3 regions of the Bacillus sp. LQ16 genome follow, and region 3 is predicted to be linked to each of the others. Evidence: riboswitches for the same ligand, from Rfam matches in the RefSeq annotation. Region 3 holds a riboswitch; each other region holds the start of a gene.

Region 1 (4,759 bases), 710 kb from region 3:
CAAGAAGAATCTTTGTGAATGGGATTAATAAAATAATTAAAATGATGAACGGTATAGAACGGAATATGTTTACGAATGCTCCAATCACCGTATTAATTGATTTGTTTTCCCATAAATTATCTTTCGCTGTCATGAAGAGTAACAATCCTAAAATTAGTCCTAAAACAAATGTCGCAAGAGCTGCGATTGCCGTCATATATAACGTTTCACCAGTTGCTTCTAACATTTGATTCCAATCAACATTTGCGAGTAACTTATCCATGTGCAATCACCTCCAGCTCTACTTGATCTTGATGAATTCCTTCTATTGCTTGCTGGATCGCTGTTTCCTCACCATTTAAATGAACAACTAAACTACCGTAAGAACCGTTATTCGTTTGTGCGATATTTCCTTGCAAAATGCTAACTTCTATATCACTGCGTTGCATCAATCGTTGAAGCACTGGTCTTTCTACAGCCTCACCGATAAACTGCAAACGAATCACTTTTCCATCTGGATATTTTTCAATTAAACTTTCAATCGTTTCATTTGTATCTTCAGAATCTGTTAACTGCTGTACAAATCGTTTCGTAATATCTTGCTTCGGATTACGGAATACATCAAGTACTGGACCCGTTTCTACAATCTTTCCTCTCTCCATTACCGCCACTCGATTACAAATCTTTCGAATTACGTGCATCTCATGTGTAATGAGTACAATTGTTAAACCAAGGCGCTTATTAATGTCTAATAGTAAATCCAAAATTTGATCTGTCGTTTCTGGATCAAGAGCTGACGTTGCCTCATCACATAAAAGTACTTGTGGGTTGTTAGCTAATGCTCTTGCAATCCCAACGCGTTGTTTTTGTCCCCCGCTCAGCTGAGATGGGTACGCGTCTCCTCTTCCTTCTAATCCAACAAGATGAATTAATTCATCAACACGTTTTCTTCTCTTCGTTTTATCAACACCTGCAATTTCAAGTGGAAACTCTATATTTTCACGTACAGTTCGTGACCAAAGTAAGTTGAAGTGCTGAAAAATCATTCCGATTTCTTGCCTTGCCTTACGAAGTTCACTTCCTGTAATTGCTGATATAACACGATTCGCAATTGTAATTTGGCCAGAAGTCGGTTTCTCTAACTGATTAAACAATCTGATTAAAGAACTTTTCCCAGCGCCGCTATATCCGATAACACCAAATATTTCGCCTTTTTCTATTTTTAAATTGGCGTTATCTACAGCAGTGACATCACCGCTTTTCGCCTTATATATTTTCCTTACATTCTCTAATAGAATCATGATGTTCACCCCTTTTTTGTTTAGGTCGACTCCGCAATTTTTTATTTTTAATGCGTGTAGTCCACTGTTATCATTACTTTTATTATTTGAATGTCCTCCACATTCAAACAATAAAAAAACCTTTCTGCTTTAGAGAAGCAGAAAGGTTTATATGCGTATATAACAACATTATCCCTCTCTCTCATCTCTCAAAGCATTCGCTTTGCAGGAATTGGCACCATTTCAACATAAGTTGACGGTTGCCGGGCTTCACAGGGCACAGTCCCTCCACCTCTCTTGATAAGAGAAATCAGATTCAATTTTCGTCTGATTTGAAATTTATGAAATTGTCTATATTTTATGACTTGAATTGTATCAATATACACTCACCATGTCAACAGAAATTTTCGTAAAAAATGAAACTTCAGAATTTTAAGCACCTACTGACATCGGTTTACATATATGAAACATCGATTCCACTAATAACATCGTTCGGTACGTTCCTGAATATTGTACACGTCCATCATTCATTAACATTTGCAATCGTACATTTCCATTCACCAATTGTTCTATATCCTTTTCGTCTAAGCAAATGATTTGTTCCGTTCCTCTTTCCTCATGTACCAGCTCTATATAATCTCTTGAAATTTGTAACGAACAACTTTCATCTCTAAAGCGGAAATTAACAGTTTTTTCTTCTTGTCTTAAAAGTGGCTCTAAATGATATTGACCATTAGCGTAATTTACAAATGATTGAAGCAAAGAATATAATCTCACCCTAAATCACATCCTTCATATCACTTTCTATTACATACCATTCCCTCTCACTAAAGAGCAATCCTGTTATTTTCGCTCGACAAATACTGTATCCATCCTGCATCTCGACATATTTCCCAAGAAATATGTCGAGGCGGCAAAAATTTTGCCGCCTACTTTAATTCCGTATATAAATATTCAACCGAATGAAATGCATATATCTTCTTCATCAGTGTCCCATTTTCAAAAACAAGTAAACAAGGTACACTTTCAATCCCATACTCTTTCGCTAAATGCGGAGCATAATTTAAATCTAACATCCCAATTTTGAGGCCTTCAATTGTCATCTCAACGACTGTTAACATCTTTTTTGCTAATTGGCATGTTCCACACATTGGAGTATATACATATAACACTGTTTTTTCTTCATTCTCTATTAGGGCTGTAGCTTCGGCTCCTGTCCAATCGATCACTTCTATCATTCCTTACCGTAAATATTCTGTATAAACGTCAATGTCGGCTCCCCATAATACATTTGCTAAGTGTGTAGATGGCGCAGTTGCCACTTCTCGGTACGAGCGATCAATATAGATATGCTCGGCTTGCGGAAATTCTTTTCGAAATTGTTTCCTTAACTTTTCTCCAGCATCATCAGCATCCACTAGCACATACACTTCCTTATCAAAAAACTGATCAACGAGCTCATCCATTTTCGACAAACCAATTGTACCATTTGTACAAACAATTTCCACTGGTTCACGAATAATAGATTCAATCTTTCTTCTATCTGATGTACCTTCTACAATAATGACTTTTTCCACATAAATCATATGTCATCACCCGATCACCATATACTATACAACCTTGAACTTAGTATATAGTATATTCGTTATTTTCATGTTGTTTCCTGTTTATTTTTGCAAAAGAAAAGCGAAACCGACTGTTTAGCCCTGTTGGCTAAGGTTCTTCCGTACAGAAGACGCTTTTTGTCTTCTCGTGCGGAAGGTTCTTAGACATGAAGGGCTAGGAGTTGGAGCTAGACAATGAAAAGCGCAAGCGGCTCATTTAGATTGTGAGGGGGATGGAGCTTCTGACGTAGAGGCGCTTTTTGCCTTGTAGGAAGAAGCGAAGCCACCGAACAATCTAGTCGCTGGAGCTAGACAACGAAAAACAAAAACGGCTAGACCTGCATAAAGATTAAACGAAAAAGTTTTTTCAAAAAACGTTCTCCTACACGATAATTAGTATATGATTCTACATTCATTATTTTACACAAAATAAAAAAGGACAGCACAAAGGCTGTCCTTTAGTCGACTATAATTAGTCTTGGTTTGTCATTTCTGCATATTTTTCTGCAGTTAATAACTTCTCAACTTGGCTTGCATCAGAAAGTTCAACTTTAACCATCCATGCACCCTCGTATGGAGATTCGTTAACAAGTTCTGGTTGGTCACTTAATTCTTCGTTTACTGCTACAACTTTACCGCTTACAGGTGCGTATAACTCAGAAACTGTTTTAACAGATTCTACGCTTCCGAATGGCTCGTCAGCTTCGATTGTTGCACCTACTTCAGGAAGTTCAACGAATACGATATCACCTAGCTCACCTTGTGCAAAGTGAGTGATACCGATAACAACTTCATTACCTTCAGTTTTTACCCATTCGTGTTCTTCAGAGTAACGTAAATTATTTGGAATGCTCATGACTGTACCTCCAGTGAATGTATTAATTATGTAAAAATACCTTATTGGTACTTTTTCCACACACTTTCAAACTGCTCTTCGTTAAAACCAAGTGTTACATTCGTTCCATCTGTTACAATTGGACGTTTGATCAACATGCCATCAGATGCTAAAAGCTCATACATTTCGTCTTCGCTTGCATCTTTCAACTTATCTTTCAGACCAAGTTCACGGTAACGCATTCCACTTGTATTAAAGAATTTTTTTAATGGTAATTCACTTTTTTCATGTAAATTACGTAAATCTTCTTTTGATGGTGGATTTTCAACAATATGAATCATCTCATATGCTACATCGTTTGCCTCAAACCATTTCTTTGCCTTTTGACATGTGCCACACTTTGGATATGAATAAAATGTTACTGTCATAAATTCACCTACTTTTTTACTAACCTTTACCTTTATCATATAGAAAACGTTTTATTATTTCAAACCATTATTCGCTAAACTTTTACTTATTTCGTGATAATTTTTAATAATCCTGCGAATTTTTCTTATTTTTCCGCCATTTGTTAAGAAAAAAATAAATATATAAAATTTTTTAAATTCTGCACCAAACATATATCTTAAACAAGCGTTTGATTAATTCTTCATTTTTCTTTGTTGACCTTTGAACTACATGAGTTTCTTTCTACCGAACATACAGCTTAAACAAACGTTTGATTAATTCTCCATTTTTCTTTGTTAACCTTTGAGCTGCATCGGTTTCTTCCTATAGTCACAAAACCTGGAAACAATTCACATGACAAAGGCGTACAGATAAAAGGAACTAACGATTTTGGCCGTAATAGTGAGAGAATTCCATGATGATTAAGAAATTACTACAAAGAAAAGCCATGAATAAACATGACTTTCATAGCATAATCACTTCTATATTCAATACAAATTAAAGTGAATTATATTTCTTTACTTTTAAAGGAATAGATATTACATATAAATCTATTGCATAAGTAATAATCAAAATCCCTTTTCCTTCATCAGCAAATTTTGCTTGCAGAAACT
Region 2 (4,759 bases), 1.6 Mb from region 3:
ACATTACCTATCATCTTGATCCACTCTTCCATCCTCTTCTCCTCCTTTCATTATATAAGTAAGAGAAAACAATGCATTTAGGCATAAAAAAACAAGCTATTATGTATTAGCCTGTTTTTCAAATAATGATGCAATTTCTCGTTTATAATCCCCGCTTATAATACCTTTCTCAGTAATAATTCCTGTAATTAATTCGTTCGGTGTTACGTCAAATGCAGGGTTATAAACATTCGTTCCAATTGGTGCTACTTGTTTTCCAAAGATTTTCGTAACTTCTGTTTCATCTCTTTCTTCAATAATTATTTCGGCTCCAGTTTCTTTCCTAACATCAAATGTTGACAGTGGTGCAGCAACATAAAATGGGATATCAAAGTGCTTTGCTAAAATAGCTAAATTCATTGTCCCTATTTTATTTGCCGTATCTCCATTTGCGACAATTCGATCCGCCCCTACAATAATTGCATTTATTTCTTTCGTTTGAATAGCATGAGCTGCAGTATTATCTGTAATAAGGGTCACATCAATATTTGCTTGCTTCAATTCCCAGGTCGTTAAGCGACCACCTTGTAAAACTGGTCTCGTTTCACACGCATATGCATGTAAACGCACACCTTTCTCTTTTCCAATATAAAAGGGAGCTAATGCAGTTCCATATCTGGCAGTTGCGATACTTCCAGCGTTACAGATTGTTAAAATATTATCGCCATCTTTAAAACATGTTAACGCATATTCCCCAATATTTCGGCACACCTCTTCATCTTCCTGCTGAATGCGAAGCGCTTCTTCTTCTAATGTTTTTTGTGCTTCTTTTATTGTAGTAATCTCTCGAATAGATTCTCTCATACGATCAATTGCCCAAAATAAATTTACTGCTGTCGGGCGTGACGTTCCTAAATAATTACAATCTCTATTAAACTTCTTTTGAAATTCTTCAATATGTACAGTTTTATATTTTTTTGATGCAAGCGCCAAGCCAAATGCAGCTACAATTCCAATTGCAGGCGCTCCTCGTACTTCTAACATTACGATGCTTTTCCAAACCTCTTCAATAGTCGTCAATGTTTTGTATTCTGTGCTATGCGGCAATTTCGTTTGATTTAATACCGCAATTGCATCACCTTTCCAGCTTACAGATCTCGGAACAGTAACAATTGTACTCACGCTTTTACGCCCCCTGAAACTGTCTGTTGAAATAATGTTCGAAACAGTTGAATATCAGCACTTTTAGATTCATATTTTATTAGTTCTTTACCTAAGGATAGCGCTTGTTTCTTAGCTTGAATTCTTGTTTCTTTATTTTCTATTTCATCTAAATCTGCTACATGAGCTAAACCAATTGTTCTACGAATCAGTTCACATCCGGCAAATCCAACTGCATCAGTAAAGATATTTTGCAAAATAATTGGTAACCATTGTTTTTCTTTCGTATATGCTTCTACACCTTCTCCAATCCATAACTTTGTAAAAGTTTCTACAAAATAACTCCACGTCTTTTCTATATGGAAAAATAGTACACTTCTTTTCTCTTCTTCTCTAGATAAAGCATTTAATAATAGATTTGCAATAAATTGACCTATGTCAAATCCAAATGGGCCATATGTCGCAAATTCTGGATCAATCACTTTCGTTTCAGAAGGTGACGAAAAAATACTACCAGTATGTAAATCACCATGAATAAGAGTTTCTTTTCTTGTTAAGAACTTATATTTATATTGTGCTACTTTTAGTTTTAAAGTTTTATCACTCCAAAGTTCATCAACCACGAGCTGTAAATCTGGCTCATAATCATTTGTATCATAATGTCCAAACGGATCTGTAAACACTAAATCCTCTGTAATTTTACAAAGGTCCGGATTTACAAAGGTACCTTCTAGTACCCTCTTCTCTTCTGACTGTAAACCAAAATCTGAAGTGTAAAATAAAACATGTGCTAGAAAACGGCCGATATGCTGGGATAAAAGCGGATATTCTTCTCCGTCTATTAATCCTTTTCTTGTAATTGTTAGTCTTGATAAGTCTTCTATTACCGTTATCGCTAACTCTTCATCATGACTGTACACTACTGGAACATAATCCGGTACATACTGCGCAAAAATTTGTAATGCCTTGCTTTCAATCGTTGCTCTTTTTATAGACAATGGCCAGCTTTCACCAACTACTTTCGCATAAGGCAGTGCTTGTTTTATTATAATTGATTTCTCTCCATCATCTAATTTGAACACGTAATTTAAGTTTCCGTCTCCAATTTCATGACAAACGACATTTGCCTTCGCTTCAAAATAGCCATGATCTTTCGCATATTGTACAGCTGTTATTTCTGTTAATGAATAATATCCCATCGTCTTCTCCCCCTTTTTAAATTCAGAGGTTTTTCTAACATAGAAAAACCTCTTTCCACTAAGAAAGAGGTTTGAAGTTTATCTTCTCCCCTCTTATCTGCCAGAAAGTTTTACTTTCTGCTGGAATTAGCACCGTGCCTTTTGGCGTAATAAACGCCCCATTTCACAATGGTATTACGGTCGGTTGCTGGGCTTCATCGGGCCAAATCCCTCCACCTGCTCTTGATAAGAGTTGTATAATTTTTTGAATTTTTAACTTTATGTTGAAGACTATACCAAGAATAAAAATCACTTGTCAACATTTTATTTGTATAATTCTGGACGGCGATCCGCAAAAACTGGAATTCCTTTACGTACTTCTTTAATTTTCTCGAATTCAAGCTCTCCAAATAAAATTGATTCCTCTTCATTCGCCTCTACTACAACTTCACCCCAAGGGTCCACAATTAAAGAATGACCCGCAAATACATTATTTGGATCCTTTCCTGCTCTATTACATGCAACAACATAACACTGATTTTCAACTGCTCTTGCTTGCAATAGCAAACGCCAATGTGCTAAACGAACTAATGGCCATTCAGCTACAACAAATAATACTTTTGCCCCTTTAGCAGTATGGACACGCATCCACTCTGGAAAACGAATATCATAACAAATTGTTCCAGCGCATTCAACATCATCCAGCTTAAATTCGCCCGTACCATTACCGGCTATTAAATATTTATGTTCATCCATAAGCTGAAATAAATGTACTTTACTATATTCGTTGACTAGCTGTCCTTCATTATTTACAACATACATCGTATTTGTAACGCCTTGCTCTGTTTGCTTTGCTATAGAACCACCAACAATATGTACATCATATTGCTTCGCCCATCCTATTAACTTTTCTTTCGTTTCCACTCCATCCCTATCTGCAATTTCAGAAAGTCTCGTTAAATCATATCCTGTTGTCCATAGTTCTGGTAAGACGATAACATCTGGCCTTTCCTTCATAGCTTCGCTTATTTTATTTTTAGCATTCTCAATATTTTTTTCTACATCTCCAAAAACAATATCCATTTGAATACATGCGACTTTCATTTTTTCAGCCCCATTCTTATTTTTTTCTTTACAAAATACTGGAAAGATTATATCATTTGTCACTAGAATTGTAACAACTTTCAAAAGAGGTGGAAAGTATGAAATTATTTCAACCTTCTGAGATAGTAACATCATTGCCAACACAATTTTTCGCTTCACTTGTTGCAAAAGTTAACAAAGTCGTTGCAGCTGGTCACGATGTTATTAATCTAGGTCAAGGTAATCCAGATCAACCAACACCGCAGCATATCGTAAAAGCTTTACAAGATGCTGCCGAAAAGACCATTCATCATAAATATCCGCCATTTCGCGGACATGAAAGCTTAAAGGAAGCCGTGACTACATTCTATAAACGTGAATACGGCGTCGAATTAAACCCAAAAACTGAAGTTGCTATTTTGTTTGGTGGGAAGGCTGGACTAGTAGAATTACCAATTTGTTTTACAAATCCTGGTGATACAATTCTCGTTCCGGATCCAGGCTATCCAGATTATTTATCTGGGGTTGCCTTAGCAAAGGCACACTTTGAAACCATGCCGCTTATTGCAGAAAATCATTTTTTACCGGATTATAAAAAAATTGACGACTCTATCGCTGAACGGGCAAAGTTAATGTTTTTAAACTATCCAAATAACCCTACAGGTGCTACTGCATCAAAGGATTTTTTTGATACAACCATTCATTTTGCTAATAAACATAATATATTAGTTGTTCACGATTTCGCTTACGGTGCTATCGGATTTGATGGTCAAAAACCTGTTAGTTTCTTGCAAGCAGATGGTGCGAAAGATATAGGAATTGAAATTTACACGTTATCAAAAACTTTCAATATGGCTGGCTGGCGTATTGCTTTTGCAGTTGGAAATGAAAGTGTCATCGAAACCATTAACCTATTGCAAGATCATATGTATGTTAGTATTTTTGGTGCAATTCAAGATGCTGCTCGCGAAGCACTATTAAGTTCACAGTCTTGTGTAGTAGATCTTGTAAATAGTTACGAAACTCGGAGAAACGCTCTTATTTCAGCTTGTCACTCAATTGGTTGGAATGTAGACATTCCAACCGGATCATTCTTTGCATGGCTTCCTGTACCAGAAGGTTATACATCCGAGCAATTTTCTGATATTTTACTAGAAAAAGCACACGTTGCAGTTGCTCCTGGTGTTGGATTTGGTGAACATGGCGAAGGGTATGTCCGTGTTGGTCTCTTGCATACAGAAGATAGATTACGAGAAGCCATTAATCGAATTGATAAATTAAATTTTTTCAAAAAGTAATTGACAACATGAAAAATATCTGACAAAATTCAGTTATCTTAAAAATTTAAACATTTCTAA
Region 3 (4,759 bases):
TTCACTTTATTTAAAATTTCCGATGGAATCTCTAAATTATCTACCATTCCTTGAGTCGCATTCATTCCGTTAGCATTTAATTGTTCCTCTGGTACAGACATCACTTCACCCGTATTAGGATTTTTCAACTGACCAGCAATTTTGCCACCCACATCATAAACAACAACCTCTGTACCAGAAACATTCATTTCAGAACGAGAATTTTTTTGCTTCGGCTCTAATTGCATTTTGGCCTTTATTACATTCATCTCTGTTCCTTCAGCCTTTATTCCCACATCATATGTCATCGTTACATTTTCTTCGTTTTTAAAAGCTTCATTCGCTTTATTGAAAACATCCTTCGCTGTTAATTCCTTTTCTTTCTGCACAGCTTCTTTTTTCGGCTCATCAGTCTTTTTTGTTTTCTCATTACTACACCCTACTCCTAGACCGACTGCAAGTACTAAACTTGAAATTAAAATAAATTTTTTCATAACGTCCCCTCCTTCCCAAAAATAATATCATCTCTTTTCCTATGAAATCTATATAATTCGTAATATTCTTCTTTAAATTTATTTCCTATATAGCAACATGTTTGAGAAAAAGTTTAAATATGATGTAAATAATAACAACTCATTTCAGGAGGTCATTATGAAAGCTATTATTTGCACAAAGTATGGACCACCTAATGTTCTCCAGCTTCAAAATATAGAAAAACCTAAACCTAAGAAAAATGAAGTATTAGTTAAAATTCACGCAACAAGTGTATCGACTGGAGATTGTAGAATACGTGGCTTTAATAGCCCCCTCTTATTTTGGATTCCTATGCGGATCATATTAGGTTTCAGAAAACCGAGAAAACCTATACTTGGCGTAGAGTTATCCGGTGAAATCGAAGACATTGGATCAGATGTAACACAATTTAAAAAAGGAGATCCAGTTTTTGCATTAACAGAACTAAACCTTGGTGGTTATGCGGAATACACATGCGTGCATGAAAGTGGATTAATAGCATTAAAACCTACCAATGTGACATATGAAGAAGCTGCCGTTATTCCTTTTGGCGGAACTTCAGCATTGCACTTCCTTAGAAAAGGACAGATAAAAAAAGGGCAACGAGTACTTATATACGGCGCCTCTGGGTCAGTAGGGACAGCTGCCGTACAACTTGCGAAATACTTCGGGGCGACTGTCACAGCCATTTGTAGTAGTTCGAATTTCGATTTAGTAACAGCTTTAGGGGCAGACAACGTAATTGATTATATGAAAGAAGATTTTACTAAGCGGGGCGATCACTACGATATTATATTTGACGCAGTTGGAAAATATAAAAAGTCTCTTTGTACAGATGCATTAATGTCTAATGGAAAATATGTATCTGTGAACGGAATGATGGCAAAAGTCAGTAAAGAAGATATGAACCTACTAAAACAACTAGCTGAAACAGAAAAGCTAAAACCTGTTATTGATAGAACTTACCGATTAGAAGAAGTTGTAGAAGCCCATACGTATGTAGAAATGGGCCATAAGAAAGGAAATGTTTCGATTACCTTAAAATAAAATATATTCTGAAAATATCATTGACAATTCTTTTTGTAAGATTTACTATTAGTACCATATTCAAAACTACATACACATACTCTTATCAAGAGTGGCGGAGGGACTGGCCCGATGATGCCCGGCAACCGAGCTTATGACGTATAAGCTAAGGTGCTAATTCCTGCAAAACGAGTTTTCGTTTTGGAAGATAAGAGAGGAATCTATTTCGTCTATTCGGCACCTCTCTTATTTTTGGGAGGTGCTTTTTATTTTGGAACGTATATGAAGGGGGATTTATAGATGAAAAAGGTATTATTAAGCATTGTAAGCGGAGCAGTATTATTATTAGGCGCATGTAGCGCGAGTTCAGATAAAGAGGTAAAAGCATTAGACGAGAAAAAGATTACTGTCGGTGTAACAGGTGGGCCGCATGAACAAATTTTTGAAAAGGTAAAAGAAGTTGCAGCAAAAGATGGTCTGGAAATTGACATAAAAGTATTTAATGATTATGTAGCGCCAAACGTATCTTTAGATGAAAAAAGCCTTGATGTAAATAGCTACCAAACAAAATCGTATTTAGATGTATTTAAAGCTGAACGCAATATGAAATTAGCTGAAGTATTTTCAACAGTAACATTCCCTATGGGTGTATATTCTAAAGATATAAAAGATGTAAAAGACTTAAAAGAGGGCGATGCAATTGCTGTACCAAATGACCCAACGAATGAACTGCGAGCTTTAAAATTATTTGAAAAAGCAGGGGTTTTAAAAGTTGATCCAAAGGCTACAGAAAAAGCGACTGCAAAAGATGTAATTGAAAATCCAAAAAAATTAAAGATTGTCGAATTAGAGGCATCTCAATTACCAACGCAACTAAGTGAAGTGAACGCAGCTGCAATTAACACAAACTTTGCATTAGGTGCAAAATTAAGTCCGGCGAAAGATTCTATTTTCCGCGAAGGAAAAGATTCACCATATGTGAACTGGGTCGTTGTTCGTACTGAAAATAAAGATGATGCCGTTGTAAATAAATTAAAGAAAGCTTATCAATCTAAAGAAGTAAAAGAGTTTATCGAGAAAAAATTTGATGGTTCAGTTTTACCATCTTGGTAGGAGCTGACGATAATGATTGAATTAAAAAACATATCCAAAGTATTTTCAACAAAAAAAGGGACTGTTGAGGCTCTTAAGTCTACTTCCCTTAAAGTAGAAAAAGGCGAGGTATTTGGAATCATTGGGTATAGCGGCGCTGGTAAAAGCACATTGATTCGATGTGTAAATTTATTAGAAAAACCAACGACAGGAAATATCATTGTAAACGAACAAGACTTAACAACGTTATCGACAAAAGAACTAGCAAAAGCGAGACAAAAAATCGGAATGATCTTTCAAGGATTCAATTTACTTAAAACTGTTACCATCTATGAAAACATTGCATTACCTTTACGCCTTGCTGGCATTCCAAAAGCGGAAATTAAAAAAAGGGTAGAAAAATATTTACGCATTGTCGATCTTTTCAATCGAAAAGATGCTTATCCAAGTGAACTTTCTGGCGGTCAAAAACAGCGCGTTGCAATTGCACGTGCACTATCACATGAGCCTGAAGTGTTATTAAGTGATGAAGCAACGAGCGCTTTAGATCCAGAAACAACTGATTCTATTCTTGATTTGTTATTAAAGATTAACGAAGAAATTGGAATTACGATTTTACTCATTACACACGAAATGAACGTTATCCAACGTATATGCGACCGCGTTGCCGTTATGGAACATGGATCTGTAGTCGAAAGCGGGACTGTGAAAGATATTTTCACAAACCCACAACATGTAACAACGAAGAAATTTGTAAATAGCGCCTTTGCAGCTAAAATTCCAGAAGAGGTACAGAAAGAACTACAGAATACTGGAGAAATTGTAACACTTTCATTTATTGGCACTACTTCAGGTGAACCTGCCTTAGCTGTTGCCACAAAACGTTTCCAAGTGTATCCGAATATTTTATCCGGTAATATTACGCAGTTAAAACATGAAGCATATGGGAAACTAGTCGTTCATATGCAAGGAGAACAAAATGAAATCCACCGTGCTTTATCATTTTTACAAGAACAAGGAATCATCGTAGAAGGAGGTAGAACAGATTATGGGAAACAAGTCCTTTTTGGATGAATGGGGTAAAGTCATATGGGAAGCCACAATTCAAACCTTTCAAATGACATCTATTTCATTACTCATCTCAATCCTTATTGCACTGCCACTTGGCGTCACACTTGTTTTAACGAAACCTGGTGGGCAGCGTGAAAATAAAATCATCTATCCTATTCTTAATACAGTTATTAATATCATTCGCTCTCTTCCATTTATCATTCTATTATTCTTCATCTTACCTTTTACAAAGTTTCTAATGGGAACATCCATTGGCGTGCAAGGTGTTATCGTACCACTTGTCGTCTTCACAGCTCCCTATATCGCACGTTTAATGGAGACAGCCTTACTAGAAGTAGATCGAGGGGTTATTGAGGCCTATCAAGCGATGGGAGTCTCTACTATAAAAATCATTTGGCACGTCATGGTTAAAGAAGCTCGTCCCTCCCTTGTACTTGGATTAACAATTGCAACGATTGGCTTAATCGGCGCAACAGCAATGGCTGGTCTTGTAGGTGCTGGCGGGCTAGGGGACTTAGCATATCGCTTCGGACATTTACGCTATGAACCTGAAGTAATGTATGCAACCGTCTTTATTCTAATTATCCTCGTTCAAGGATTACAGTCTTTAGGTAATGGGGTTGCACGAAGACTGAAGAAAGATTAAAAAAGAAGGTATCTCACCAGGGTGAGATACCTTCTTTTTATCTTTTAAATCCGCCTTCTGAATGAATAACTTGCCCCGTAATCCACTCAGCTTCTTCACTTACTAAAAATTTAATGAGTCTAGCTGCATCCTTTGGCTCACCAATTCTGCCAAAAGGAAACATTGGCTTTAACCCTTGTTTTATCTCTTCAGTCATCCATCCTGTATCGGTTGGTCCTGGATTAATTGCATTCACTGTTATTCCTAATTGAGCTACTTCTGCTGACAACGTACTAGTAAGAGCATCAATAGCTCCCTTCGTTGTCGCATAAGCTAGTTCTCCTGCCATAGGACCTTGAAATTGCCCCGAAGTCATATTAACAATTCTACCACCAGATTTCTTATCAAATCCTCGGGCAAATTGACTACTGAGCAATGTAGTCGCACGAATAT

Evidence for each region. Region 3 has a riboswitch for S-adenosylmethionine ahead of AC3EMB_RS01010 (MetQ/NlpA family ABC transporter substrate-binding protein). Riboswitches for the same ligand answer to the same signal wherever they lie in the genome.
Region 1: linked by a shared signal. The riboswitch ahead of AC3EMB_RS24665 (methionine ABC transporter ATP-binding protein) and the one ahead of AC3EMB_RS01010 (MetQ/NlpA family ABC transporter substrate-binding protein) in region 3 are both predicted to bind S-adenosylmethionine.
Region 2: linked by a shared signal. The riboswitch ahead of mtnK (S-methyl-5-thioribose kinase) and the one ahead of AC3EMB_RS01010 (MetQ/NlpA family ABC transporter substrate-binding protein) in region 3 are both predicted to bind S-adenosylmethionine.

What each region holds. Positions count from the first base shown of each region.
Region 1 covers NZ_CM173491.1:4,847,208-4,851,966, forward strand. The annotation lists gene AC3EMB_RS24660 (methionine ABC transporter permease) at 1-262, opposite strand, end outside; gene AC3EMB_RS24665 (methionine ABC transporter ATP-binding protein) at 255-1,280, opposite strand; SAM riboswitch class I at 1,459-1,566, opposite strand; gene AC3EMB_RS24670 (hypothetical protein) at 1,692-2,036, opposite strand; gene AC3EMB_RS24675 (thioredoxin family protein) at 2,189-2,497, opposite strand; gene AC3EMB_RS24680 (toprim domain-containing protein) at 2,501-2,845, opposite strand; gene gcvH (glycine cleavage system protein GcvH) at 3,336-3,719, opposite strand; gene AC3EMB_RS24690 (arsenate reductase family protein) at 3,761-4,126, opposite strand.
Region 2 covers NZ_CM173491.1:3,950,991-3,955,749, forward strand. The annotation lists gene AC3EMB_RS19745 (YvrJ family protein) at 1-32, opposite strand, end outside; gene mtnA (S-methyl-5-thioribose-1-phosphate isomerase) at 100-1,161, opposite strand; gene mtnK (S-methyl-5-thioribose kinase) at 1,158-2,339, opposite strand; SAM riboswitch class I at 2,430-2,571, opposite strand; gene AC3EMB_RS19760 (carbon-nitrogen family hydrolase) at 2,643-3,506, opposite strand; gene AC3EMB_RS19765 (aminotransferase class I/II-fold pyridoxal phosphate-dependent enzyme) at 3,521-4,699, shown strand.
Region 3 covers NZ_CM173491.1:170,867-175,625, reverse strand. The annotation lists gene AC3EMB_RS01020 (DUF6612 family protein) at 1-473, opposite strand, end outside; gene AC3EMB_RS01015 (NAD(P)-dependent alcohol dehydrogenase) at 631-1,539, shown strand; SAM riboswitch class I at 1,619-1,733, shown strand; gene AC3EMB_RS01010 (MetQ/NlpA family ABC transporter substrate-binding protein) at 1,819-2,631, shown strand; gene AC3EMB_RS01005 (methionine ABC transporter ATP-binding protein) at 2,644-3,684, shown strand; gene AC3EMB_RS01000 (methionine ABC transporter permease) at 3,659-4,327, shown strand; gene AC3EMB_RS00995 (SDR family oxidoreductase) at 4,365-4,759, opposite strand, start outside.